DNA from 3 places in the Xylanimonas protaetiae genome. Region 1 is predicted to be linked to each of the others. Evidence: predicted binding sites of a transcription regulator. Region 1 holds the regulator's gene; each other region holds the start of a gene.
What was found. Region 1 encodes LexA, which represses DNA repair genes until DNA is damaged. Its sites were predicted from a motif close to TCGAACANNTGTTCGA; they were not measured.
Positions count from the first base shown of each region.

Region 1 (7,812 bases):
GAGCTCGCCGGCGCCCTCGTGGTGCAGGGCGGGCCGGGCACGGGCAAGACGGCCGTCGCGCTGCACCGCGCCGCGTACCTGCTCTACGCGCACCGCCGCACGCTCGAGAAGTCGGGCGTGCTGCTGGTCGGGCCGTCGCGCTCGTTCCTGCGCTACATCGACCAGGTGCTCCCCTCGCTGGGCGAGACCGGCGTCGTCTCGACGACGCTGGGCGACCTCGTCCCCGGCATCAGCGCCGCGGCCGTCGACGACGGCGTGGCCGCCGAGGTCAAGGGTCGCCTGCTGTGGGCCGACGTCGTCCGCCGTGCCGTGCGCGCCCGCGAGCGCGTCCCCGAGCGTGAGGTGCGCTTCCGCCTCGACGGGCACAGCCTCGTGATCCGCCCGCGCGACGTGCGCGACGCCATCGGGCGTGCCCGCCGCACCCACAAGCCGCACAACGAAGCCCGTGTGGGCTTCGTCCGCGACATGCTGGCCCGGCTGGTCGAGCAGTACCAGCGGGCCGACGGCGGCGACCTGACGCCCGAGGACCGCGCCATCGTCCTCGAGGACCTTCGCTCGCTGCGCGAGGTGCGTGTCGCGCTCAACCTGGCCTGGTTCCCCATCTCGCCCAAGAAGCTCGTCGACGACCTGCTCTCGCGCCCGCACCGCCTCGCGGAGGCCGCCCCGGAGCTCACCGACACCGAGCGCGCCGCGGTGCTGCGCGCGCCCTGGGCGCCGTGGACCGAGTCCGACGTGCCGCTGCTCGACGAGGCCGCAGAGCTGCTCGGTGAGGACGACGCCGTCGCGCGCGCCGAGGCCAAGGCCGAGGCCGCCGAGCGCGCCGAGGCGCTCGCGCACGCCCGGTCGGTGCTCGCCTCGGGCGCCGCGGCCGGGTCGATGATCCAGGTCGACGCCGAGACCCTCGCGGAGCGCTTCGCGACCTCCGGCCCGCGCCTGACGACGGCCGAGCGCGCCGCCGGGGACCGCGCCTGGACGTACGGGCACGTCGTGGTCGACGAGGCGCAGGAGCTCTCCCCCATGGCGTGGCGCATGCTCGCCCGCCGCGTGCCGACGCGGTCGATGACCATCGTCGGCGACGTCGCACAGACGTCCTCGCACGCCGGGGCGCGCTCCTGGGCGACCGCCCTGACACCCGTGCTGGGTGACGGGTGGCGGCTCGAGGAGCTCACCGTGTCCTACCGCACGCCGGCCGAGGTGGCCGACGCCGCGCAGCGCGTCGCCAAGGCGGCAGGCCTGCCGGCGTCGCCGCTCACGGCGGCACGCGAGGTGCCGGGCGCCATCGTCGACGTCCCGGTCGGCTCGCCCGCCGACGTCGCGGCAGCGGTGGCGTCGCACGCCGCGGCCTTGGCCGTCGAGTTCGTCGGGCCGGACGACGCGGGCCGTGTCGCCGTCATCGCGCCGGCGGCGTCCGTGGCGGCGCTGCGGGCGGCGCTCGACGCCGCGCTGCCGGGCGCGCTCGGCACCGCCGAGGCCGAGCGCCTCGCGGCGCAGCGCCTCGAGGACCAGCAGGTCACGGTGCTCGCACCGCGCGAGGTCAAGGGCCTCGAGTACGACGCCGTCGTGCTCGTCGAGCCCGCGGGCGTCGCGCGCGGGGCGGGCGGGTGGTCCGACCTGTACGTCGCGATGACGCGCCCGACGCAGCGCCTCGTCGTCGTGCACACGGAACCGCTGCCGGACGGGTTCTCCGGCTGAGCCGGCGTCGACACGTCCTGAGCCGGAGGTGCGGCGGAGTCCCGCCGGCGTGGTCTGACCATCGCGGCCCGGGGACCGTCCACGGCGAGCCAGGCGTGAGACGAGTTTGTCCGTGGCTCGGCATCGGGCGCACCATGGGGGCGTGCTGCGAGTCCTCCTCCTCGAGAACGTCCACCCTGTCGCCGTCGAGATCCTGCGCAACGCGGGCCTCGAGGTCGAGCTGCGCTCCGGCGCCCTCGACGAGGCCGAGCTGATCGAGGCGCTCGAGGGCGTCCACGTGCTCGGCATCCGGTCCAAGACCAACGTGACCCGCAAGGTCATCGAGTCGTCCCCCGAGCTCCAGGCCGTCGGGACCTTCTCGATCGGCACCAACCAGATCGACCTGGCCGCCGCCGCGTCGCACGGCGTCGCCGTGTTCAACGCGCCGTACTCGAACACCCGCTCGGTGGTCGAGCTCGCGCTGGCCGAGATCATCTCGCTGACCCGCCGCCTGCCCGTGCGCGACAAGGCGCTGCACGACGGCGTCTGGGACAAGACGGCCGACGGCGCGCACGAGGTGCGCGGCCGCACGCTCGGCATCATCGGCTACGGCAACATCGGCTCGCAGCTGTCCGTGCTCGCCGAGAACCTCGGCATGCGCGTCGTGTTCTTCGACGTGCAGGAGCGCCTCTCGCTCGGCAACGCGCACCGCGCGAAGTCGCTCGACGAGCTCCTCGCGATGTCCGACGCCGTCACGATCCACGTGGACGGCCGCCCGGGCAACGCCGGCTTCTTCGGGGCCGACCTGTTCGAGAAGATGAAGCCCGGCGCCATCTTCCTCAACCTGTCGCGCGGCTTCGTCGTCGACGTCGAGGCCCTGCGCGCCCACATCGAGTCGGGCCACATCGCCGGTGCCGCCGTCGACGTGTTCCCCACCGAGCCGAAGAAGCGCGGCGACCACTTCGACTCGCCGCTGCGCGGCCTGCCGAACGTGATCCTGACCCCGCACGTGGGCGGGTCGACCGAGGAGGCGCAGGAGGCGATCGGCGAGTTCGTGGCCGGCAAGCTGCGCGACTACCTCAGCACGGGGTCCACGATGCTCTCGGTGAACCTGCCGAACCTCCAGCTCGCCCCCACGGGCGTGGGCCGCATCATGGTCCTGCACCGCAACGTGCCCGGCGTGCTCGCGGCGATCAACCAGGTGTTCGCGGAGCACGGCGCCAACATCGAGGGCCAGATGCTCGCCACGCGTGGCGACATCGGCTACGTGGTCACGGACATCTCGGACGTCACCCAGCGCGGCTCGTCGGCCAAGCTCATGGAGATGGCGACGACGGTGCGCCTGCGCATCCACGACGCGTTCGACCGTCCCGAGTTCCCCCCGGGGCCGGCCGCCGGCGCCTGACCCCGACATGACACGAGCCCCGCTGCACCGATCTCGGTGCAGCGGGGCTCGTGTCATGTCGCGGCCGTCGGCCCTGCACGCGCCTTGTGTCCTACTCGTGCGGGTCCTACTCGTGCGGGCCCTACTCCTGCGCGCTCTCTGCGTCGTCCGGCACCCGGCCGGCGTGCTCGGCCCGCAGCGACGTGATGGCGGACTCGAAGTCCTCCAGCGACTCGAACGCCTGGTAGACGCTCGCGAAGCGCAGGTACGCGACCTCGTCGAGATCGCGGAGCGGGCCGAGGATCGCCAGCCCGATCTCGTAGGCGTCGATCTCGGCGCTCCCCTGCTGGCGGAGCGTCTCCTCGACCTTCTGCGCCAGGATCGCGAGGTCGTCCTCGCTGACGGGCCGCCCTTGGCACGCCTTGCGGACGCCCGCGACGATCTTGTCGCGTGAGAACGGCTCCGTGGACCCGGAGCGCTTGACCACCGAGAGCGTCGCTGTCTCGAGCGTGGTGAACCGGCGCCCGCAGGACGGGCACTGGCGGCGTCGGCGGATCGACGAGCCGTCGTCGGCCGTGCGGGAGTCGACCACCCGCGAGTCAGGGTGACGGCAGAACGGGCAGTACATGCCCGTGAGACTACCGGGCGCGAGCCATGGCGAGGGGACGTCCGTCCCGGTCAGGCCCGCGGGATGAGGATGGTCTGGCCCACGCGCAGCGCGCCCGAGGCCAGCTCGTTGAGGTCGCGCAGCTCCTCGACGACGTCGCGCACGTCCTGGCCGGGCGCGGCGATCTGCCGCGCGAAGCCCCACAGGGTCTCCCCCGGCGCCACGGTGTGGACGGTGACCTCGAGCGCCGCGCCGGGTTCACCCGCCACCGCGCGACCGCCCAGGCCCGCGAGCGGGAGGGCCACGAGCAGCGAGAGCACGACGAGGACGACGCGGCCGCGACGCGTCAGGCGGAGCCCGCCCAGACCGAGCAGGCCGTGCGGCTCGCTGCGCGCGGCACGGCCGGCGGGCGCACCGAGCACGGCGGGACGAGCACCCAGCACGGCGGGACGAGCGACGACGGCGGCGCGGTCGACCACGGCCGGGCGGACGAGCGTGAGCGTGGGGCTGGCGAGCGTGGCGGCCATGACATCCTCCGTGGTCGATCCCTGGGGACAGAACAGGCGTTCGTTAGAACAGTTGTTCGTTCGAACATCTGTAGCATGCCACGAGCCGCCGACAATGTCGAGACACGCGTCGAACACGTGTTTGATACTACGCCCGATCTGGCCTAGGGTGGGCCTACGACCAGGGAGAACGGTCGCACCACGGCACGGCGCCGGGCGCGGCGGACGACGACGGACGGAGGGGCCATGACGGGTCGCACGACGGGCAACGGCGACGAACCCGGGCTGGCGACGGTGAGCGAGCTCCCGGACCACGCCGGCGGCCCCGGCCTGACCCCGCGGCAGCGCCGGGTCCTCGAGACCATCCGCACGTCGGTCGAGACGCGCGGCTACCCGCCCACGATGCGCGAGATCGGCGAGGTCGTCGGGCTCGCCAGCCCGTCCTCCGTCAAGCACCAGCTCATGACGCTCGAGCGCAAGGGATACCTGCGCCGCGACCCGAACCGCCCCCGCGCGATGGAGGTCGTCGACCCCGGCGGTGCCGCTCCGACGGCGCCCGACGCCGCCGCGCCGGTGACGCCCGAGCCCGCCGTGCGAGCGGTCCCCGGGATCGACAACGAGCAGCTCGCGGCGCCGTCGTACGTCCCGGTCGTCGGGCGCATCGCCGCCGGCGGCCCGATCCTCGCCGAGCAGCTCGTCGAGGACGTCTTCCCGCTCCCCCGGCAGCTGGTCGGCGACGGCGAGCTGTTCCTGCTCAAGGTGCAGGGCGACTCGATGGTCGACGCCGCGATCTGCGACGGCGACTGGGTCGTGGTGCGGCGCCAGCCCGTCGCGGAGAACGGCGAGATCGTCGCCGCGATGATCGACGGCGAGGCGACCGTCAAGACGTTCAAGCGCGACCACGGCCACGTGTGGCTGCTGCCGCAGAACCCGAGCTACGCCCCCATCCCCGGCGACGAGGCCCAGGTCCTCGGGCGCGTCGTCGCGGTGCTGCGCGCTCTCTGAGCCCGCGACCGCCGGCCCCACATCGTCGGCCCCACGTCATCGGCCGCGACGTCATCGGCCGCAGGGCACCAGCAGTGCGTCGGCGGTGCACCGATCGGGTGCACCGCCGACGTCGTCAGGTGTCCCGCACGGCCCCCAGCGGGCCCCGCGGCGTCAGAGCCCGAAGCGCTTCTGCACCGCGCGCATCGAGTCGGCGGAGGCCCTCAGCCCGGCGAGCTCCTCGTCGGAGAGCGGCACGCCGAGCACGCCCGCCACGCCACGCCGGTCGATGACCGACGGCACCGACAGGCACACGTCGCTGATGCCGTAGTAGTCCTCGAGCTTGGACGACACGGTGAGCACCCGGTGCTCGTCCTTGAGCACCGCCTCGATGATGCGCGTCGCCGCGAGCCCGACGGCGTAGTTGGTCGCGCCCTTGCCGGCGATGATCCGGTAGGCCGAGTCGACGACCTCGTGGGCGATGCGCGTGCGGGCCGCCTCGTCGAGCGGGGGCTGCCCCGCGATGCTCTTCCAGTCGAGCAGCGGCACGCCGCCGATCGTGGCCGAGCTCCACAGCGGCAGCTCCGAGTCGCCGTGCTCACCGGCGATGTAGGCGTGCACGTTGCCGACCGCCACGCCGCAGTGCACGGCGAGGGCCGCCCGCAGGCGCGAGGAGTCGAGCACCGTGCCGGAGCCGAAGAGCCGCCCGGCGGGCAGGCCCGAGATCTTCTGCGCCGCGTAGGTCACGATGTCGACCGGGTTGGTCACCATGATGTACACGGCGTTCGGCGCGACCTCGAGCAGGCCCGGCAGGATCCGCTTCGTCAGCCCGATGGTCGCCTCGGCCAGGTCGATGCGCGTCTGTCCCGGCTGTTGCTTCGCCCCCGCGGTGACGACCACGACGTCGGCGTCGCGGCAGACCTCGACGTCGTCGCCGCCCGTGATCTCGGCCGGCGGGATGAACATCATGCCGTGCTGGAGGTCGAGCACCTCCGCCTCGACCTTCTGCTTGTTGACGTCGAGCAGCGCGACGGAGCGGGCGGTGCCGCGCGTCAGGGCGGCGTAGGCGAGCGTCGAACCGACAGCACCCGCCCCGACGATGGCCAGCTTGGTCGTGCCGCGGCGAAGCGGTGCGTTCACGGTGTTCTCCAGGGTCTGTCTCGAGGCGTCGTGGCAGGTAACAGGCTAGGCGGCCGTCCCGGACGTGGCGAGACGGCGTAGCGCCTCGCGCACGATACGCCCGTCCGTCGTCGGCCAGAAGTCGGGCATCGAGCGTGTGAGGAACGTCCCGTACCGGGCGGTCGCCAGCCGGGGGTCCAGGACGGCGACGACGCCACGGTCGGCGTCCGTGCGGATGAGGCGCCCGGCACCCTGGGCGAGGAGCAGCGCCGCGTGCGTGGCGGAGACGGACATGAAGCCGTTGCCGCCCGCCTTCTCGACGGCCCGCGCGCGAGCGGCCTTGACGGGGTCGTCCGGGCGGGGGAACGGGATGCGGTCGATGAGCACGAGCGTGCACGACGACCCGGGCACGTCGACGCCCTGCCACAGCGACAGCGTCCCGAACAGGCACGTGCCCGGGTCCTGCGCGAACTCCCTGACGAGCGTCGGCAGCTGGTCGTCGCCCTGCGCGAGGACGGGCACGTCGAGCCGTTCGCGCATGGCCTCGGCGACGGCGGTCGCCGCACGGCGCGACGAGAACAGCCCCAGCGTGCGGCCGCCGGCGGCCTCGATGAGCCCGGCGATCTCGTCGAGCTGCGCCTCCGTCGCGGGCTCGCGCCCGGGCGCGGGCAGGTGCCGGGCGACGTAGAGGATGCCCTGCCTCGGGTAGTCGAACGGGCTCCCGACGTCGACGCCGTGCCACGCGCCGCCGCCGTCGTCGGGGCGGCCGAGGCCGAGCGAGCCGGCGACGGCGTCGAACCGGCCGCCGAGCGACAGCGTCGCCGAGGTGAAGACGCCGGTCGACTCGGCGAGCAGACCGGCGCGGATGAGCCCGGCGACGTGCAGGGGCGCCGCGTGCAGCCGCGAGACGCCGTCGCCCCAGCCGGAGCCCGGGCCGTCGCCGGGGCGCGCGCACCACAGCACGTCGGACGACGAGTCCTCCGCGGCCATGCGCTCGGCCACCTCGAAGAGCACCAGCACGGCGGACTGCGCCATCTTGGCGCCGCCGTCGAGGGCCTCCTTGGCCTTGGCGGGGTCGGGCTTGAGCTGGGTCAGCAGGTCGCGCGCGGCGTCGCGGACGGCGCCGACGGCCGTGCGCAGCTCGTCGGGCAGGCCGAGCGGGAAGCTGCCCGCGGGCGCCTGCGCGACGAGCGAGCCGAACGCCTGGGCGGCGGCGTCGATCGCGGCGGTCTGGGCGCCGGAGTGCCGGCGCGCGAGCCGCACGGCGTGCTCGATCGACGTGAGGGACAGCTCGACGGTGGCCGAGGACGTGACCCGGTCGGCGAGCTCGTGCGCCTCGTCGACGATGACGACGCCGTGCTCGGGCAGCACGCCCGGGCTGCCCGACGCGGCGATGCCGAGCATGGCGTGGTTGGTGACGACGACGTCGGCCTCGCGGGCGGCCGCCCGCGCACGCTCGGGGAAGCACTCGGCGAGCAGCGGGCACCGCTGCCCGACGCACTCCATCGACGTGACCGACACCTGCCGCCAGGCCCGGTCCG
Region 1 is NZ_CP035493.1:2,542,576-2,550,387, reverse strand. It holds gene ET471_RS11765 (HelD family protein) at 1-1,692, shown strand, start outside; gene serA (phosphoglycerate dehydrogenase) at 1,835-3,076, shown strand; gene nrdR (transcriptional regulator NrdR) at 3,198-3,683, opposite strand; gene ET471_RS11750 (LysM peptidoglycan-binding domain-containing protein) at 3,734-4,189, opposite strand; gene lexA (transcriptional repressor LexA) at 4,415-5,173, shown strand; gene ET471_RS11740 (L-lactate dehydrogenase) at 5,327-6,292, opposite strand; gene ET471_RS11735 (ATP-dependent DNA helicase) at 6,338-7,812, opposite strand, start outside.

Region 2 (7,812 bases), 620 kb from region 1:
GGCCGGCTACTTCCACTTCTTCGCCGAGACGTGCCGCCAGGACGAGGTCTTCTTCCTCGCCCGCATCCCCGCGGGCACCGAGCCCGACGACGCCGGCTGGACCGACCTCGAGCGGTCCGTCCTCGACGGCATGGCCTGGCTGACGCCGGCCGAGCTCCGCGCCCAGCCGCTGGAGGTCTTCCCGGTCGCGCTGCCCGACGTCGTCGAACGGCTCGCCGCGGGCTGGGACGGGACCGTGCTCCACCTCGGCGAGGAGCACGACGACTGACGTGCGCGCGGTGCGACGCCGGGCGGCTCCGGCGTTCGGCGCGTCGCGATCTACACTCACGGCCGTGACCACCACCCCCACCATCGGCGTCCTCGCCCTCCAGGGCGACGTCCGCGAGCACGTCCACGCGCTGGAGCAGGCGGGCGCCCGCGCGACCACCGTCCGCCGCCGCAGCGAGCTCGAGTCGGTCGACGGCCTCGTGCTCCCCGGCGGCGAGTCGACGACGATCGACAAGCTGCTGCGGATCTTCGAGCTCGACGAGCCGCTCCGCGCCGCCGTGAAGGACGGCCTGCCGGTCTACGGCTCGTGCGCGGGCATGATCCTGCTCGCCGACCGGATCGAGGCGGGCATCGAGGGCCAGCGGACCATCGGCGGCATGGACGTGACCGTCCGCCGCAACGCGTTCGGCCGGCAGGTGGACTCGTTCGAGGCGGACCTCGACGTCGCCGGGATCTCCGACGCGCCCGGCGGGGAGCCGGTCCGCACGGTGTTCATCCGGGCCCCGTGGATCGAGGAGGCAGGGCCGGAGGTCGAGATCCTGGCGCGCATCCCGTCGCACGCGACGGACGGGAGCCCCGTGGCGGTCGGCGCCGGTAAGATCGTCGCAGCACGTCAAGGGCGGCTGCTGGCGACCTCGTTCCACCCGGAGATCACGGGTGACGCGCGCGTGCACGCGCTGTTCGTCAGCCTTGTTCGACACAGCGGTCCGCACGAGTTGTAGGCGAAGAAGGAGAAAACCCGTATGTCCGGTCACTCCAAGTGGGCGACGACCAAGCACAAGAAGGCTGCGATCGACGCGAAGCGCAGCAAGCTGTGGGCGAAGCTCATCAAGAACATCGAGGTCGCAGCCCGCGTCGGCGGCGGTGACCCGGCCGGCAACCCCACCCTCTTCGACGCCATCCAGAAGGCCAAGAAGACGTCGGTCCCCAAGGAGAACATCGACCGCGCCGTCAAGCGCGGCTCGGGCGTCGGCGCGGACGCCGTCAACTACATCGAGAAGTTCTACGGCGGCATCGGCGTCGGCGGCATCGCGGTGCTCGTCGAGTGCCTCACCGACAACGTCAACCGTGCCGTCGCCGAGGTCCGCCAGGCGTTCACGCGCAACGGCGGCAAGGTCGCGGACGACATCGGCTCCGTCCAGCGCCTGTTCGCCCGCAAGGGCCTGATCGTCGTCCCGAAGTCCGACGGCGTCGGCGAGGACGAGGTCATGATGGCGGCGCTCGAGGCCGGGGCCGAGGAGGTCACGGACGAGGGCGACACCATCGAGGTGCTGTGCGAGGCGACCGACCTGCACGCCGTCCGCACGGCCATCGTCGACGCCGGCATCGACTACGACTCGGCCGACGTCATCTTCCACCCGGACCAGAACCTCCTCATCCCCGTCGACGTCGAGGGCGCCCGCAAGATCATGCGCCTCATCGACGCGCTCGAGGACCTCGACGACGTCCAGAACGTCTACGCGAACTTTGACGCCTCCGACGAGGTCATGGCGGAGCTCGAGGAAGACTGACCCGGACCGGCGGCCGAGCCCTTCGGGCCACGTGCGCGTGGCCACGGCGGGCTCGGCCGTCGTCGTACGTAGGGTGACGTCGTGCGCGTCCTCGGAGTCGACCCTGGCCTGACCCGGTGCGGCGTCGGCGTCGTCGACTCCCTGCCGGGCCGCCGCGCGCAGCTCGTCGCCGTCGGCGTCATCCGCTCGGACCCCGCCGTGAGCGTCGACCTGCGCCTCCTGACCGTCGCGCGCGAGCTCGACGAGTGGCTCGACGCGCACGTCCCCGACGTCGTCGCCGTCGAGCGCGTGTTCGCGCAGCACAACGTGGGCACGGTCATGGGCACCGCGCAGGTCGCGGGCCTGGCGATGGTCGCGGCGGCCCGCCGCGGGGTCCCCGTGGCGCTGCACACGCCGTCGGAGGTCAAGGCGGCCGTGACCGGCTCCGGCCGTGCCGGCAAGGAGCAGGTGCAGCGCATGGTCCAGAGCCTGCTGCGGCTCGCCGAGCCCCCGCGGCCCGCCGACGCCGCCGACGCGCTCGCGCTCGCGATCACGCACCTGTGGCGTCCGTCGGGCGCCCTGCAGGGCGGGGAGCGCAACGAGCTCACGCCCGCCCAGCGCGCCTGGGCCGCGGCCGAGCTCGCGGCCCGCCGCACGCCCCCGCGCCGCCCCCGCTGACCCGTGCCCCCTCGTCCGGCGCGAGGTCGCGGACCCGGGTCTGCGCCCCGCCGTGTCACGCCGGGTTCTGTCGGTCCCGGTTGGTAGGTTGGGCCCCGTCGTACGGGTGTTCGACCCGCAGGGTTCGACCCACACAGCTCGATCGGAAGGAGTCCGGGTGATCGCGTCGCTGACCGGGATCGTGGAGCACGTCTCGCTCGACAGGGCCGTCATCAACGTCGGCGGCGTCGGGTACCTGGTCCACGCCACGCCCGGCACGCTGGCGCGGCTGCGCCACGGCGAGGCGGCGATGGTCTTCACCACGATGGTGGTCCGCGAGGAGTCCATGACCCTGTACGGGTTCGCCGACGACGACGAGCGCGACCTGTTCGAGACGGCGCAGTCGGTCTCCGGCGTGGGCCCGCGCATCGCGCTCGCCGTGCTGGCCGTGCACACGCCCGACGCCGTCCGCCTCGCGGTGCACACGCAGGACGTCAAGGCGCTCACCCGCGTCCCGGGCATCGGGCCCAAGGTGGCGCAGCGCATCCTGCTGGAGCTGGGCGGCAAGCTCGGCGCCCCGCACGGCGACGGGCAGGCCGCGGCCGCCCCGGCGACGCGCGGGGACCAGCGCGAGAAGGTCGTCGAGGCGCTCGTCGGCCTGGGGTACCCGGTCAAGGTCGCGGACGACGCCGTCGGGCGCGTGCTGACCGACGCCGGCACTGAGACGGTCGCGGAGGCCGACGTCGCCGCGACGCTGCGCGCGACGCTGCGCATGCTGGGCGGCCGCCGTGGCTGAGGGCCGCTACGAGGAGCCGCAGTTCACGAGCGAGCGCATCGTCACGGCGTCGGCCGACGACGTCGAGCGGGCCGCCGAGGCCGCGCTGCGCCCCAAGCGGCTGGACGAGTTCGTGGGCCAGCCGGTGGTGCGCGACCAGCTCTCGCTCGTGCTCCAGGCGGCCCTCGCGCGCGGCGCCGCGCCCGACCACGTGCTGCTCTCCGGACCGCCCGGGCTGGGCAAGACGACCCTGGCGATGATCATCGCGGGCGAGCTCGGCACGTCGCTGCGCGTCACGTCGGGCCCCGCGATCCAGCACGCCGGCGACCTCGCGGCCGTGCTGTCCTCACTCGAGGAGGGCGAGGTGCTCTTCATCGACGAGATCCACCGCCTCGCGCGACCGGCCGAGGAGCTGCTGTACGTGGCGATGGAGGACTTCCGCGTCGACGTCATCGTCGGCAAGGGCGCCGGTGCGTCCGCGATCCCGCTCGCGCTGCCGCCGTTCACCGTCGTCGGCGCGACCACGCGCTCCGGCCTGCTCCCGGCCCCGCTGCGCGACCGCTTCGGGTTCACGGGTCACCTCGACTTCTACGACGCCGCCGACCTCGAGCGTGTCATCCTGCGCTCCGCCGGGCTGCTGGGCGTCGAGCTCCAGCACGCGGCGGCCCACGAGATCGCCGGACGGTCCCGCGGCACGCCCCGTATCGCCAACCGCCTGCTGCGGCGCGTGCGCGACTGGGCGCAGGTGCGCGGCGACGGCCGCCTCGACCTTGCGGCGGCCCGGGCCGCCCTCGAGGTGTACGAGGTCGACCCCGTGGGCCTGGACCGGCTCGACCGGGCCGTGCTCGACGCGCTGTGCCGGCGGTTCGGCGGCGGCCCCGTCGGGCTGTCCACCCTGGCCATGACCGTGGGGGAGGAGCCGGACACCGTCGAGACGGTCGCGGAGCCGTACCTGGTGCGCGAGGGCTTCGTCGCGCGGACGCCGCGCGGCCGCGTCGCCACCCCGCTCGCGTGGGAGCACCTGGGGCTCACGGCACCGACAGGGGTGCCCGGCGCGACAGCGGGCACCCTCTTCGAGGACACCGACGTCGAGGCCGGGAACCAGGGGGAGCGCTGAGGCGTTGGGGCGACCGAATAGACTGGATCGGTTCCGTCGCAGGCGAGCTGACCAGCGCTGCCCCCACCACCATGTAAGGAAGTGCCATGGAAGGCCTTGCTTTCCCTATCCTCCTCGTCGGCATGCTCGGCCTGATGTTCTTCATGTCGTCGCGCCAGCGCAAGCAGCAGAAGGCCCAGGCCGAGTTCCGCAACGACCTCGCCCCCGGCCATGAGGTCATGACGGCCTCGGGTCTGTTCGGCACCGTCGTCGAGATCGACGAGTCGAACGACCGCATCACGCTCGACTCCGCGGGCTCGCGCTCCGTGTGGCTGCGCGCCGCGATCGCCAAGCGTGTCGACGCTCCGGCCAGCGACCTCGTCACCGACCGGTCGGCCGAGACGGGTACTATCGCGCCCGCAGAAGCCGTCGACGTCCCTGACGACCTCTCTGGTCTCGACACCGCCCAGCGCGAGTACCGCGAGCAGCAGAGCAAGGACGACGAGGGCAAGTGAAGCGAGCGCCGGCCGGGGTCTCCCGGCCGGCGCACCTCGCACCGCCACCCGGCGGTGCGCTACGAGAGAAGACAGAGAAGTTGGCCAACTCCAGCACGCGACGATCGCGGCCGGTACGCACCCTCGTCGTCTTTGCGATCCTGACGATGCTGCTGCCGCTCGCCGGTCTGCTCACCGGTACCTTCCTCGACGGCCGGAGCGCCGACAACCCGGGCGGGGCGAGCTTCGCCCCCGGGCTCGCGCTCGACCTCGAGGGCGGCACGCAGATCATCCTGACGCCGACGACCACGGACGGCTCCCAGATCACGGACGCCACGGTCGCCGAGGCGATCAACGTCATCCGTCAGCGCATCGACGCGAACGGTGTCTCCGAGGCAGAGATCACCAGCCAGGGCGGCCAGAACATCGTGGTCGGCATCCCGGGCAAGCCGGACCAGGACACGATCAACCTGGTCAGCCAGTCCGCGCACATGCGCTTCCGCCCCGTGCTGCAGACGGGCTACGGGTTCCCGGTGGCGGAGGAGACCCCGTCGCCCACGCCGACCGACGCCCCTGCTGACGGTGCGACCGACGCCCCCGCTGACGGTGCGACGGACGCGCCCGCGCAGGGTGCCCCGGCCGACCCGAGCGTCAGCCCCGCCGGCCGGTCCGCCGGCAGCCCTGTGGTGCTGCCCGCGGCCGACGGCGCGTCGCCCAGCCCGACGCCCACCGACGACGCCGCGGCGACCGCGACGGCGTCGAACCCGAGCGACCTCGCGCAGATCACCCCGGAGATCCAGCAGCAGTTCGACGACCTCGACTGCACCGCCGACGGCGCCCTCGTGGGCCGCGGCGGCGACGCCGCCGACGCCCCGCTCGTCACGTGCTCGACGGACGGCCTGTTCAAGTACATCCTCGGCCCCGTCGAGATCGAGGGCACGAACATCAGCAGCGCGTCCTCGGGCCTGGTCCCGGGGCCGAACGGCACGGTGACCAACGAGTGGGGCGTCAACCTGACGCTCGACTCGACGGGGGCCAAGCAGTTCGCCGCGACGACGGAGCGCCTGGCCGCGTTCGGCGACGGCAGCCCGCAGAACCAGTTCGCGATCGTGCTCGACGGCCTGGTGGTCTCCGCCCCCGGCACCAACGAGCCCATCCGCGACGGTCGCGCCATGATCTCGGGCTCGTTCACGCGCGACTCCGCCGCGGCCCTGGCCAACCAGCTGAGCTTCGGCGCGCTGCCGCTGCAGTTCGACGTCCAGAGCCAGCAGGAGATCTCGGCGACGCTCGGCTCCGAGCAGCTGCAGAAGGGCCTCATCGCCGGCCTCATCGGCCTCGTGCTCGTGGTCGTCTACTCGCTGTTCCAGTACCGCACGCTGGGCCTGCTCACTGTCGCCTCGCTCCTCGTGGCCGGCGTCATCACGTACGTGTCGATCACGCTGCTGAGCTGGGGGATGGGCTACCGCCTCTCCCTGCCCGGCGTCGCCGGCATGATCGTGGCGATCGGCTTCACGGCGGACTCGTTCATCGTGTACTTCGAACGCATCCGTGACGAGCTGCGCAACGGCCGCACGCTGCACTTCGCCGTGCAGCACGGCTGGGCCCGCGCCCGCCGCACGATCTACGCGGCCAAGGCCGTCAACCTGATCTCCGCGATCATCCTGTACTTCCTCGCCGTCGGCGGCGTGCAGGGCTTCGCGTTCACGCTCGGCCTGACGACGATCATCGACGTCATGGTGGTCGTGTGGTTCACCCACCCGGTCATGGAGCTCATCGCCAAGGTGCCGTTCTTCCGTGACGGTCACATCGCCTCGGGCCTCAACCGCGCCCGGCTCGCGCTCACGGCGGCCAAGCCGCGGTACGTCGGCGCCGGCCGCGTGGCCGGCCCGGAGACGATCGCCGAGGAGGTGGCGGCCGAGGTCGCCGCCGAGGTCGACGAGGAGCCCACCGAGCCCGCGCTCGTCGGGGCCGTGGGACGCACGCCGCTCCCCGCCGCGGCGACCGACGAGTCCGGACGCCGCCTGACCATCGCCGAGCGCCGCGCCGCCGAGCGCAAGGCCGCCGCCGGGACCGAGAACGAGGAGGGCCACTGATGGCCGGGTTCAGCTTTGCGGCCTGGGGCAACGACCTGTACACCGGTCGCCGCTCCTACCCGATCGTCGCCCGCCGCAAGCGGTGGTTCGCCGTCGCGGGCGTGCTCGCGATCGCGTCGGTCGCCCTGCTGCTCTTCAAGCCGCTGTCGCTGGGCATCGACTTCCGCGGCGGCACGGAGATCAGCATCGAGAACGCCTCGACGACCGCGCAGGGCCCGGCCATCGCGGCCGTGCAGGCCGTCGTGCCGGGCGACGAGCCCCGCGTGGCGTCGGTGGGCAGCAACGCGCTGCGCATCCAGACCGTCACGCTGAAGGACGAGCAGGTCGCGCAGGTCAAGTCCGCCCTGGCCGACGCCTACGGCATCGACCCGGCGACCGACCTGAGCGTCTCGACGGTGGGCCCGACCTGGGGCCAGGGCGTCTCCGTGCGCGCCCTGTGGGGCGTCATCGTGTTCGTCCTCGCGGCGGCCGCGTTCATGGCCGTCTACTTCCGGGCCTGGCGCATGTCGGTCGCGGCCATCGTCTCGATGCTCGCCGACCTGCTCATCTCCGCCGGCGTGTACGCGCTCGTCGGCTGGGAGGTCACGCCGTCGACGATCATCGGCTTCCTGACGATCTTGGGCTTCTCGCTCTACGACAAGATGGTCGTGTTCGACAAGGTCCGCGAGAACGCCGACGGCGTCCTGGACCAGACCCGCACCACCTACGCGGAGCGCGCGAACCTCGCCGTCAACCAGACGCTGGTCCGCTCGATCAACACCTCGGTGGTGGCGCTGCTGCCGGTCGGCGGCATCCTCTTCGTGGGGGCGCTGCTCCTGGGCGCGGGCACGCTGCGCGACCTGTCGCTGTCCCTGTTCGTCGGCATCGCCGTCGGCACCGTGTCGTCGCTGTTCCTGGCGACGCCGCTCGACGTGGCCCTGCGGGAGCGGGAGCCGAGGAT
Region 2 is NZ_CP035493.1:3,163,000-3,170,811, reverse strand. It holds gene ET471_RS14710 (NUDIX hydrolase) at 1-268, shown strand, start outside; gene pdxT (pyridoxal 5'-phosphate synthase glutaminase subunit PdxT) at 333-989, shown strand; gene ET471_RS14700 (YebC/PmpR family DNA-binding transcriptional regulator) at 1,011-1,778, shown strand; gene ruvC (crossover junction endodeoxyribonuclease RuvC) at 1,860-2,435, shown strand; gene ruvA (Holliday junction branch migration protein RuvA) at 2,593-3,210, shown strand; gene ruvB (Holliday junction branch migration DNA helicase RuvB) at 3,203-4,306, shown strand; gene yajC (preprotein translocase subunit YajC) at 4,393-4,800, shown strand; gene secD (protein translocase subunit SecD) at 4,947-6,872, shown strand; gene secF (protein translocase subunit SecF) at 6,872-7,812, shown strand, end outside.
Region 2: the regulator LexA is predicted to act here: its motif matches at 2,534-2,549, upstream of ruvA (Holliday junction branch migration protein RuvA).

Region 3 (7,812 bases), 1.2 Mb from region 1:
AGGCGCGGCCCGAGGTCACGGGCCGGGTTGAGCGCTGGCCCGGTGGGCCCGCCGAGCCCGACGACGAGCGCCCACACCAGGAACCCGATCCCCAGGTGCGCGACACCCTGTTCGTCCACCATGAGCGGCGAGTGCACGAGCGCGAGCGCGCACGAGAACAGCACCACGGACCCGAGCGTCTCGGACAGGAACCCGTTGAGCCGCGACCCGGCCGCGTTGATGGTCGAGAACGTGGCGAGCACGTCCTCGGCGGTGTCGGTCTGGTCGTAGTAGGGCTTGTGCGTGACGACGATGGCGAGCTGTCCCGCCATCGCGCCGAGGAGCTGCGCGCCCCAGTAGAGCGGCACGAGGTGCCACGGGAACATCCCGAACACCGCGAGCCCCAGCGTGAACGCCGGGTTGATGTGGTTGCCGCTGATCCCGCCGAACATCATCGCGGGGATCATCACGCCCAGGCCGTAGCCCATGGCGATGAGCGACCAGCCCCCACGGTACCCCTTGGAGCCCTTGAGGTGGACGTTGGCGACGGTGCCGTTGCCGATGATGATGAGGATGGCCGTGCCGATGAACTCGCAGGCCAGCCGCACCCACAGGTCGACCGAGGGATCCATGGGAGAACTCTGGCACCCGCGGCGCTCTCGCGCCGGGTGCCACCCCGGTCAGCCCTCGGGAGGGTGGTCCGCGCTGCGTCCCAGCGCCTCCCAGGCGCGCCACGCGTCGAGCCGCGCCTGGGTGATCGGGAGGACGGCGTCCGCCGCGAGGTCGCCCACGAGGATGCGCAGCGGCGGCTCCGGGTGGTCGACGACGGCGAGGACGACGTCGGCGACCGCCTCCGGTGCGGTCGATCCGGCCGGGTGCCAGGCCGCCGCGCGGGCGTCGTCGTACGCGGGCAGCTCGCGCGCGCGGACGGCGGACGCGCCGCGCCACGCGGTGTCGACGGGCCCCGGCTCCACGAGCGTGACCGCGATCCCGAACCGCGCGACCTCCTGCGCGAGCGCGTCGCTGAGCCCTTCGAGCGCCCACTTCGACGCGTGGTACCCGCCGAGCGCGGGCCACGCCGCGAGCCCGCTGGACGAGGAGATCTGCACGACGTGCCCGGTGCGCTGCTCGCGCAGGAACGGCAGCGCGGCCTGCGTCACGTGCAGCGCCCCGAACAGGTTGACGTCGAGCTGGTCGCGCAGCTGCTGCGGGTCGAGCTCCTCGACGTACCCGAACAGCCCGTACCCGGCGTTGTTGACGACGACGTCGAGGCGCCCCAGCCGGGCGTGCGCCTCCGCGACGGCGGCGCGGGCGGCGTCGGCGTCGGTGACGTCGAGCCGCAGCGGCACGACGGCGTCCCCGAACTCCGCGACGAGAGAGTCCAGCGCGCGCGGGTCGCGGGCCGTCGCGGCGGCCCGGTCGCCGCGACGCAGCGCCGCGACGGCGATCGCGCGGCCGATGCCGCGGCCGGCTCCCGTGACGAACCAGGCCTTGCCCGACGCCGGCGCCGACGCCGGACCGGGATCGGCGGATGTCGTCGGGCTCACCGGCGCGGGCCGCGCCGCGGCGGCTCGTTCGGCGGGAACTCCCCGTCGTCGGACCCGTCGTCCATGCTCGCCAGGAGCTGCTGGACGGTCCGGTGGACGCGGTCGACGCGCGGCACGTCGTGCAGCACCATGCCGCCCTTCTCGCTCGCGTCGGCGATGACGAGGGTGCCGCACCCCAGGATCCGGTCGAGCAGGCCCTTCTCGATCGACACGGTGTTGATGCGGTACAGCGGGATGTCCCGCCCCTTCTGCGTGACGACTCCAGACCGCTCCGAGACACGCTGGGTGGAGATCGTGTACGAGTGCGTGCGCCAGTTGAGCCACGGCCAGAGCACGCCCGCGAGCGCGACCACCACCAGCACGCCGAGCACCACCCAGGTGACGGTGTCGTCGGTCGACGTCAGGAGGGTGACGACCGCGCCCGCGACCAGCGCCAGGAACAGCACGAACGGCCACAGCATGGCCTTCGCGTGCGTGTGGAGCCGGAGCACGACCTGCTCGTCGTCGATGAGGTTTCGGTCCCGCAGAGCCATGCCCGCATGCTCCCACGGGAGCGAGTGCCGCTCACAGGGTGGGCGGCAGGTTCCAGCCCTCGATGGTGCGCAGCGCGTGCCCGTAGCCGAGCAGCGAGATCGCGGCCGTGCCCAGCTCGAGCCGCTCGCCGAGCCGCGCGTCCACCCCGAGCCACGCCGTCGCGAGCACGCGCAGCAGGTGCCCGTGCGCGACGACGAGCACGGGGCCGCCGTCGCGCAGCGTCTCCTCCACGCGCGCGACGACGGCGAGCGCGCGCCCGTACACGTCCTCGAGCCGCTCGCCGGGCCGCCCGTCGCCGTGCTCCGGGTCGGGGGGCAGCCAGCGGACGCCGTCGTCGAAGATGAGGAACTCGCGCCCGAGGACGGCGCTGAGGTCCTTCGCCGTACGCCCGTCCACGGGCCCGTAGTCCCACTCGGCGAGGTTCTCGTCGACGACGGCGTCCGGGAACCCGGCGAGCGCGGCCGTGCGGCGGGCGCGCTGGAGGGGCGAGGCGTAGACGGCGGCGAAGTCGTACCCGCCCAGCGCGCGGCCCGCCTGGCGGGCCTGCTCCTCGCCCGCCGCGGTCAGCGGGATGTCGGTGCGGCCGGTGTGCTGGCCGCTCGCCGACCACTCCGTCTCGCCGTGGCGCAGGAGGACGAGCTGCGGGTCCTTCGTGGGCTCGATCGGCATGCGTCGATCGTCGCTCACCTGCGGGTGAACCGCCGGGTGAGTGAGGCTCCTCACCGTGAGACGGGGTGGCGCCGAGACGCCGTCTCACGCGAAGATGGGCGACCTACCCCGCGACGTAGCGGGACGCGGCCGGTCCACGAGCCTTCGCCGCGCCCTGAGGAGGAGCCACGTATGACCGACACCGAGAACCTGTACCGATCGATCGCCAACCCCCGCCGCACCACGCTGGCCGGCCGCACGCACGCCGAGGTCGTCGCGCTGCAGCAGCCCGCCCCGCTGGGCAGCGAGGACGACGTCGACCGCTGAGGTCGTCAGCACGCACGCCGGGCCCGACACGGACGTCGGAGCCCGGCGTCGTCGTCTCCGGGACCTGTTCCATCGTTCGAACACATGTTCTAATGAGTGGATGAGATGGGACGGGCAAGCGATCACGGCCGACGACGGCGCGCTGCCGGGCCTGGACTTCGCGGGCCTGGCGCAGGCGGGGCTCGTGCGGAGCGTGCGCACGCCCGAGTTCGCGGGCATCACGTTCCACGAGGTCCACGCGAAGTCGGCCCTCTCGCACGTCCCGGCGGCGTCGAAGATGCCGTTCCGCTGGACGGTCAACCCGTACCGAGGCTGCAGCCACGCGTGCACCTACTGCCTGAGCCCGGAGACGCTCGTCCTTCTGGCTGACGGGCGGCAGAAACCCATCCGCGACATCCGGGTCGGCGATCTCGTCGTCGGCACGGAGCCGGACGGCAAGTCCCGGCGTTTCGTCCAGACGGAGGTCCATGCGGCATGGTCGACGACGAAGCGTGCCTACCGGGTGACGCTGCGGGACGGGACGGAGATCGTCGCGAGCGGCGACCACCGGTTCCTGACGGTCCGCGGATGGAAGCACGTGACGGGTGCCACCGCCGAAGACGCCCGGAGGCCCCACCTGACGACAGGCGACGCGCTCATGGGGTTCGGCTTTCTCGCGGGCGTCACAGGTCCGGCGATCACCCGGAAGCTCGACATCCTTGGTCGGGCCGTGAGGTCGACGTCGGACCTCGGCGTCGTGAGCGTCGAGGATCTCGGCTTCGACCAGCAGATGGTCGACATCACCACCGGTACCGGCGACTTCGTCGCCAACGGTGTCGTCAGCCACAACTGCTTCGCGCGCCCCACGCACGAGTACCTCGAGCTCGACGCGGGGAAGGACTTCGACACCCAGGTGGTCGTCAAGGTCAACGTCGACCAGGTGCTGCGCGCCGAGCTCGCCCGGCCGTCATGGACCCGCGAGCCCGTCGCGCTCGGCACGAACACCGACCCGTACCAGCGAGCCGAGGGCCGGTACCGGCTCATGCCGGGGATCATCGGGGCGCTCGCGGACTCCGGCACGCCGTTCTCGATCCTCACCAAGGGCACCCTGCTGCGCCGTGACCTGCCGCTGCTGGTCGAGGCGCAGGAGCGCGTGGCGGTCGGGCTCGGTGTCTCGCTCGCGATGCTCGACGAGCCCCTGCAACAGTCGGTGGAGCCGGGCACCCCGGCGCCGCGCGCCCGCCTCGACCTGGTCCGTGCCGTGCGCGCGGCGGGCCTGCCCTGCGGCGTCATGGTCGCCCCGGTGCTGCCGTGGCTCACCGACTCGACCGACCATCTGCGCCGCCTTCTCGACGCGGTCGCCGACGCCGGCGCCACGGGCGTGACGGTGCTGCCGCTGCACCTCAAGCCCGGCACGCGCGAGTGGTACCTGGCGTGGCTCGAGCGCGAGCACCCGCACCTCGTGGCCGGGTACGGGCGCGTCTACGCGCGCACGTACGCGCTCAAGGCGTACCGCGAGTGGCTCTGGGAGCGGGTCCGGCCGCTGCTGGAGGAGCGCGGGTTCGGCTCGTCCGGGCACCGCTCGAGGTCGGGCGCGACGGGCCGGTACGAGGACGACCTGCGAGCCCGCGAAGGCGCCTACCCCGCCGGCAGCCTTGCGTCGGCCCACCGCTCCGCGACAGCCGGCAGCCTCGCGACCGGTGGGGCGCTCGCAGGCCTGCCTGCGGACGGCAGCGGCCTCGCGCTCGCGAGCGCCGACGTCGAGCAGGTGCTCTTCTGACCGGTCGTCAGTGCCGCTGGAGGTCCGCCGGACCTCCAAGCGTGGCCCCGGCAACGTCAGCCCTCGTAGCGTCCGACAAGGCGGACGAGCAGGCGCATGTGGAGCCCGGCCTCTGCAGGGTTGACACGCTCGACGATCAGGTCGTGTTCACGCTTGATGATCTCGTGCACGTACTCGAGCAGCGGCGTGGGGACGTACCCGAGGCGCCCTCCGTCCTGAGTCACGAGCAGTGCACGGTCGTCGACGGGGTTCTCGGGCTCGAACCGCAGTGACAGGCGATCTCCTGGCGCGAGGAGGTCGATGGCTCCGCGTTCTCCGGGCGTGAGGTGACGAACACCGTGCACGAGGAACGGCAGGCTCACGTCGCCACGCTGGGGCAACGGGGTGAGCTCGTACGTGTCGCCAGTTCGACCGCCACCGGAGACCGCGAGGACCTCGAACGGGCCGGCTTCGCGAGGTAGCCCAAGATGCTCAAGGGTCTCGAAGCGCTCAGGCCTGTGGGGATCGATCACCCGCTCCGCGAAGATCGGGAAGAGCGTCTGGCTCTGGTGGGTCTTCCCCATCGGAAGCCCCGGGAGCGGGCGCTTCGCGGTGGGGTCGTACGAGAACGTGTACGTCCCGCCGTCGAACGTCAACGTCCCCACGCGCGCGAACCGTCGCGTGGCCGGATCCTGGCGCGTTACGAGGAGCTGGTCAGTCTTCAGCAGTGTCGCCATCGCACAACCTCCTCCGGTTCTCAAGCACGACTCGCCTCATGAACGTAGACGCATCCACTGACAATCGTTCGCCTGGCGCTTCAAGTGTCGCTCTGATGCGCACCTCGTCCAGTGTGGCGACACCGTCCAACCAGCCGTATGCACCGGATCTGTGGACGGCGTCGAGCGCAAGATCTACCAGCAACTGCCGTGCGGGGGTGAACGGATTCGCCCTGCCGCGGCGAGCGAAGGCAATAGGGTCACGAACCGCGCGATTGGATGCCGTGAGTCCGGCGCCGAGCGCTGTGCCGTGATCGTACGTCGGCGCGAGGTGCCGAGCACCTTCGCCCGACTCCAGGAGCGCCCAGTTGCCCGGATGGCGATCGCTGTTACCGACGAGGGCGTCGAGGACGAGATAACCAGCGAAAACGCCGAACGCCGTGTACCCGCCGACGCCGGGCGGAGGTGCCACGTCCGCAAGAACGGTGCGCACGGACTCGAGCGTGTAGCCCCGATCGAGTCGCATCCGGCCAGCCGCTCCGTCCTCGGCCCCGCGCTCAGGCAGTCGAACGTAGCCGTCGACCTCCGGCAGGTACGTCCGTCCGGTGTTCAGGCTGTAACCCTCCGGAGCGACGTTCCTGGAGATCAGGCCAAGTTCACCGTCGCAGACCGCGTATCGACACTCCGCCGCCGGGATGCCGAGCGTCATGGCGAGCAGCGAGACCACAACTTCTGCGCAGTCCGTCAGCGCGTACTCGGAACCGTCACCTGTGGGTTGCCGAGACTTCCACAGCCAGTGCTCGTGTCGCGGCGAGTCGGCATCAGGAGCGACCCAGCGCTTGTTCGGGTCTCGTCCTCCGGGCTCGTCGCGGATGACAGCCCAGGCCGAGACGTCAGTCTCCGCCGCGGGGCGCCTGCCCTGGCTGGTCTCGCCGGCTGCAACCACACGCCCGAGGATACGGCCGCGCCTCGACCTCGCAGCGGAGCTGGTGCCTCCCCGGTGACCGGCCGCCGTCAGTACCGTCGGTGGTCCACCAGGCGGGTCCGCGGCCCCCGCCGTGGCGCGCTCGCGTGCCCGCGCGTCGTGATGAGCCGCACCACCCGGTGCCGGTGCGGCGCGTACGGGGCGAGGAGGGCCAGCATCCCGGCGTCGTCGGTGCGTTCGCCGGCGAGCGTCCAGCCCACCGCGCCCGGCAGGTTGAAGTCGCCGACGGAGACGGCGTCGGCGTCGCCGAAGGCCCGCTGCGCCACCTCGGCCGACGTCCACACGCCGACGCCGCGGACCGCCTCCAGGCGCGCCCGCGCGGCGGGCCCTGCCAGGAGCGCCGCCTCCTCGAGCCGGCCGGCCAGGCGGGCGCACGCGACCGCCGTCCGGGCCCGCCCGGCGTCGATGCCGGCGCGGTGCCAGTCCCAGCTCGGGATCGCGGCCCACTGCTGCGGCGTGGGCACCACGCGCATCCCGTCGGGCGCGGGCCCCGGAGCGGGCGAGCCGTACCGGGTCAGCAGCCAGCGCCAGGCCCGGTGCGCCGTCACCGACTGCACACGCTGCTCGAAGATCGCGGGGACGAGCGACTCCAGCACCCTCCCGGTGCGCGGCATGCGCATCCCTGCCGCGCGCAGGGCGGCGTCGCGGAGCACGGCGGGGTAGGTGAAGCCGGCGGCGTCGTCGTCCTCGCCGAGCAGCGCGGCGACGCCGTCGGCGGCCTCGCGGGCCCCCTCGCCCCACAGGTCGACGACGGCGGATCGCGGGCCCGCCTGCACGATCCGCTGCGTGACAGGCCCCGTGGCCAGCAGGGAGGTGCGCCACAGGACGCCGTCGGGCGTGCGGCGCACCGCGGGGTCGAACGGGCCGTGCCCGAGCTGTCCGAGCGTCAGCGCGACGTCGAGCGGGCGCGCCGACTCGTGACGCACCGTCAGCGGTGCGTCGAACCGGCCTGCCGTCCGCTGCACGGGCGGCTCAGTCGAAGAGCGTGCCGAGCTCCCACTGCGGCTCGGCCGCGGGGCGCTCCGTCGCCGGGCGTGCCCCGACGACCGCCGGCCGGCGGGCGGGCTCGGCCGCCGCCAGCTCCTCGGCGTCGGTGAGGAGCACCGACCCGACGTGGCCACGCCCGGCCGCCCAGTCCGCGGCGGCGAGGCCGGCGAGCTCGTCGGCGCGCTCGTTGAACGGGTTGCCCACGTGGCCGCGCACCCAGCGGAACCGCACGGGACCGCCGCGGCCCGCGATGGCGGCGTCGATCGCCTGCACGAGCTCGAGGTTCTTCACGGGGCTGCCGGACGCCGTCCGCCACCCCTTGCGCTTCCAGCCCTCCAGCCACTCCGAGGA
Region 3 is NZ_CP035493.1:1,353,107-1,360,918, forward strand. It holds gene ET471_RS06110 (MIP/aquaporin family protein) at 1-611, opposite strand, end outside; gene ET471_RS06115 (SDR family NAD(P)-dependent oxidoreductase) at 660-1,526, opposite strand; gene ET471_RS06120 (PH domain-containing protein) at 1,523-2,059, opposite strand; gene ET471_RS06125 (histidine phosphatase family protein) at 2,091-2,729, opposite strand; gene ET471_RS18795 (hypothetical protein) at 2,901-3,035, shown strand; gene ET471_RS06130 (Rv2578c family radical SAM protein) at 3,136-4,794, shown strand; gene ET471_RS06135 (HIRAN domain-containing protein) at 4,851-5,510, opposite strand; gene ET471_RS06140 (hypothetical protein) at 5,488-6,435, opposite strand; gene ET471_RS06145 (DNA-3-methyladenine glycosylase family protein) at 6,504-7,439, opposite strand; gene ET471_RS06150 (ribonuclease H family protein) at 7,447-7,812, opposite strand, start outside.
Region 3: the regulator LexA is predicted to act here: its motif matches at 3,112-3,127, upstream of ET471_RS06130 (Rv2578c family radical SAM protein).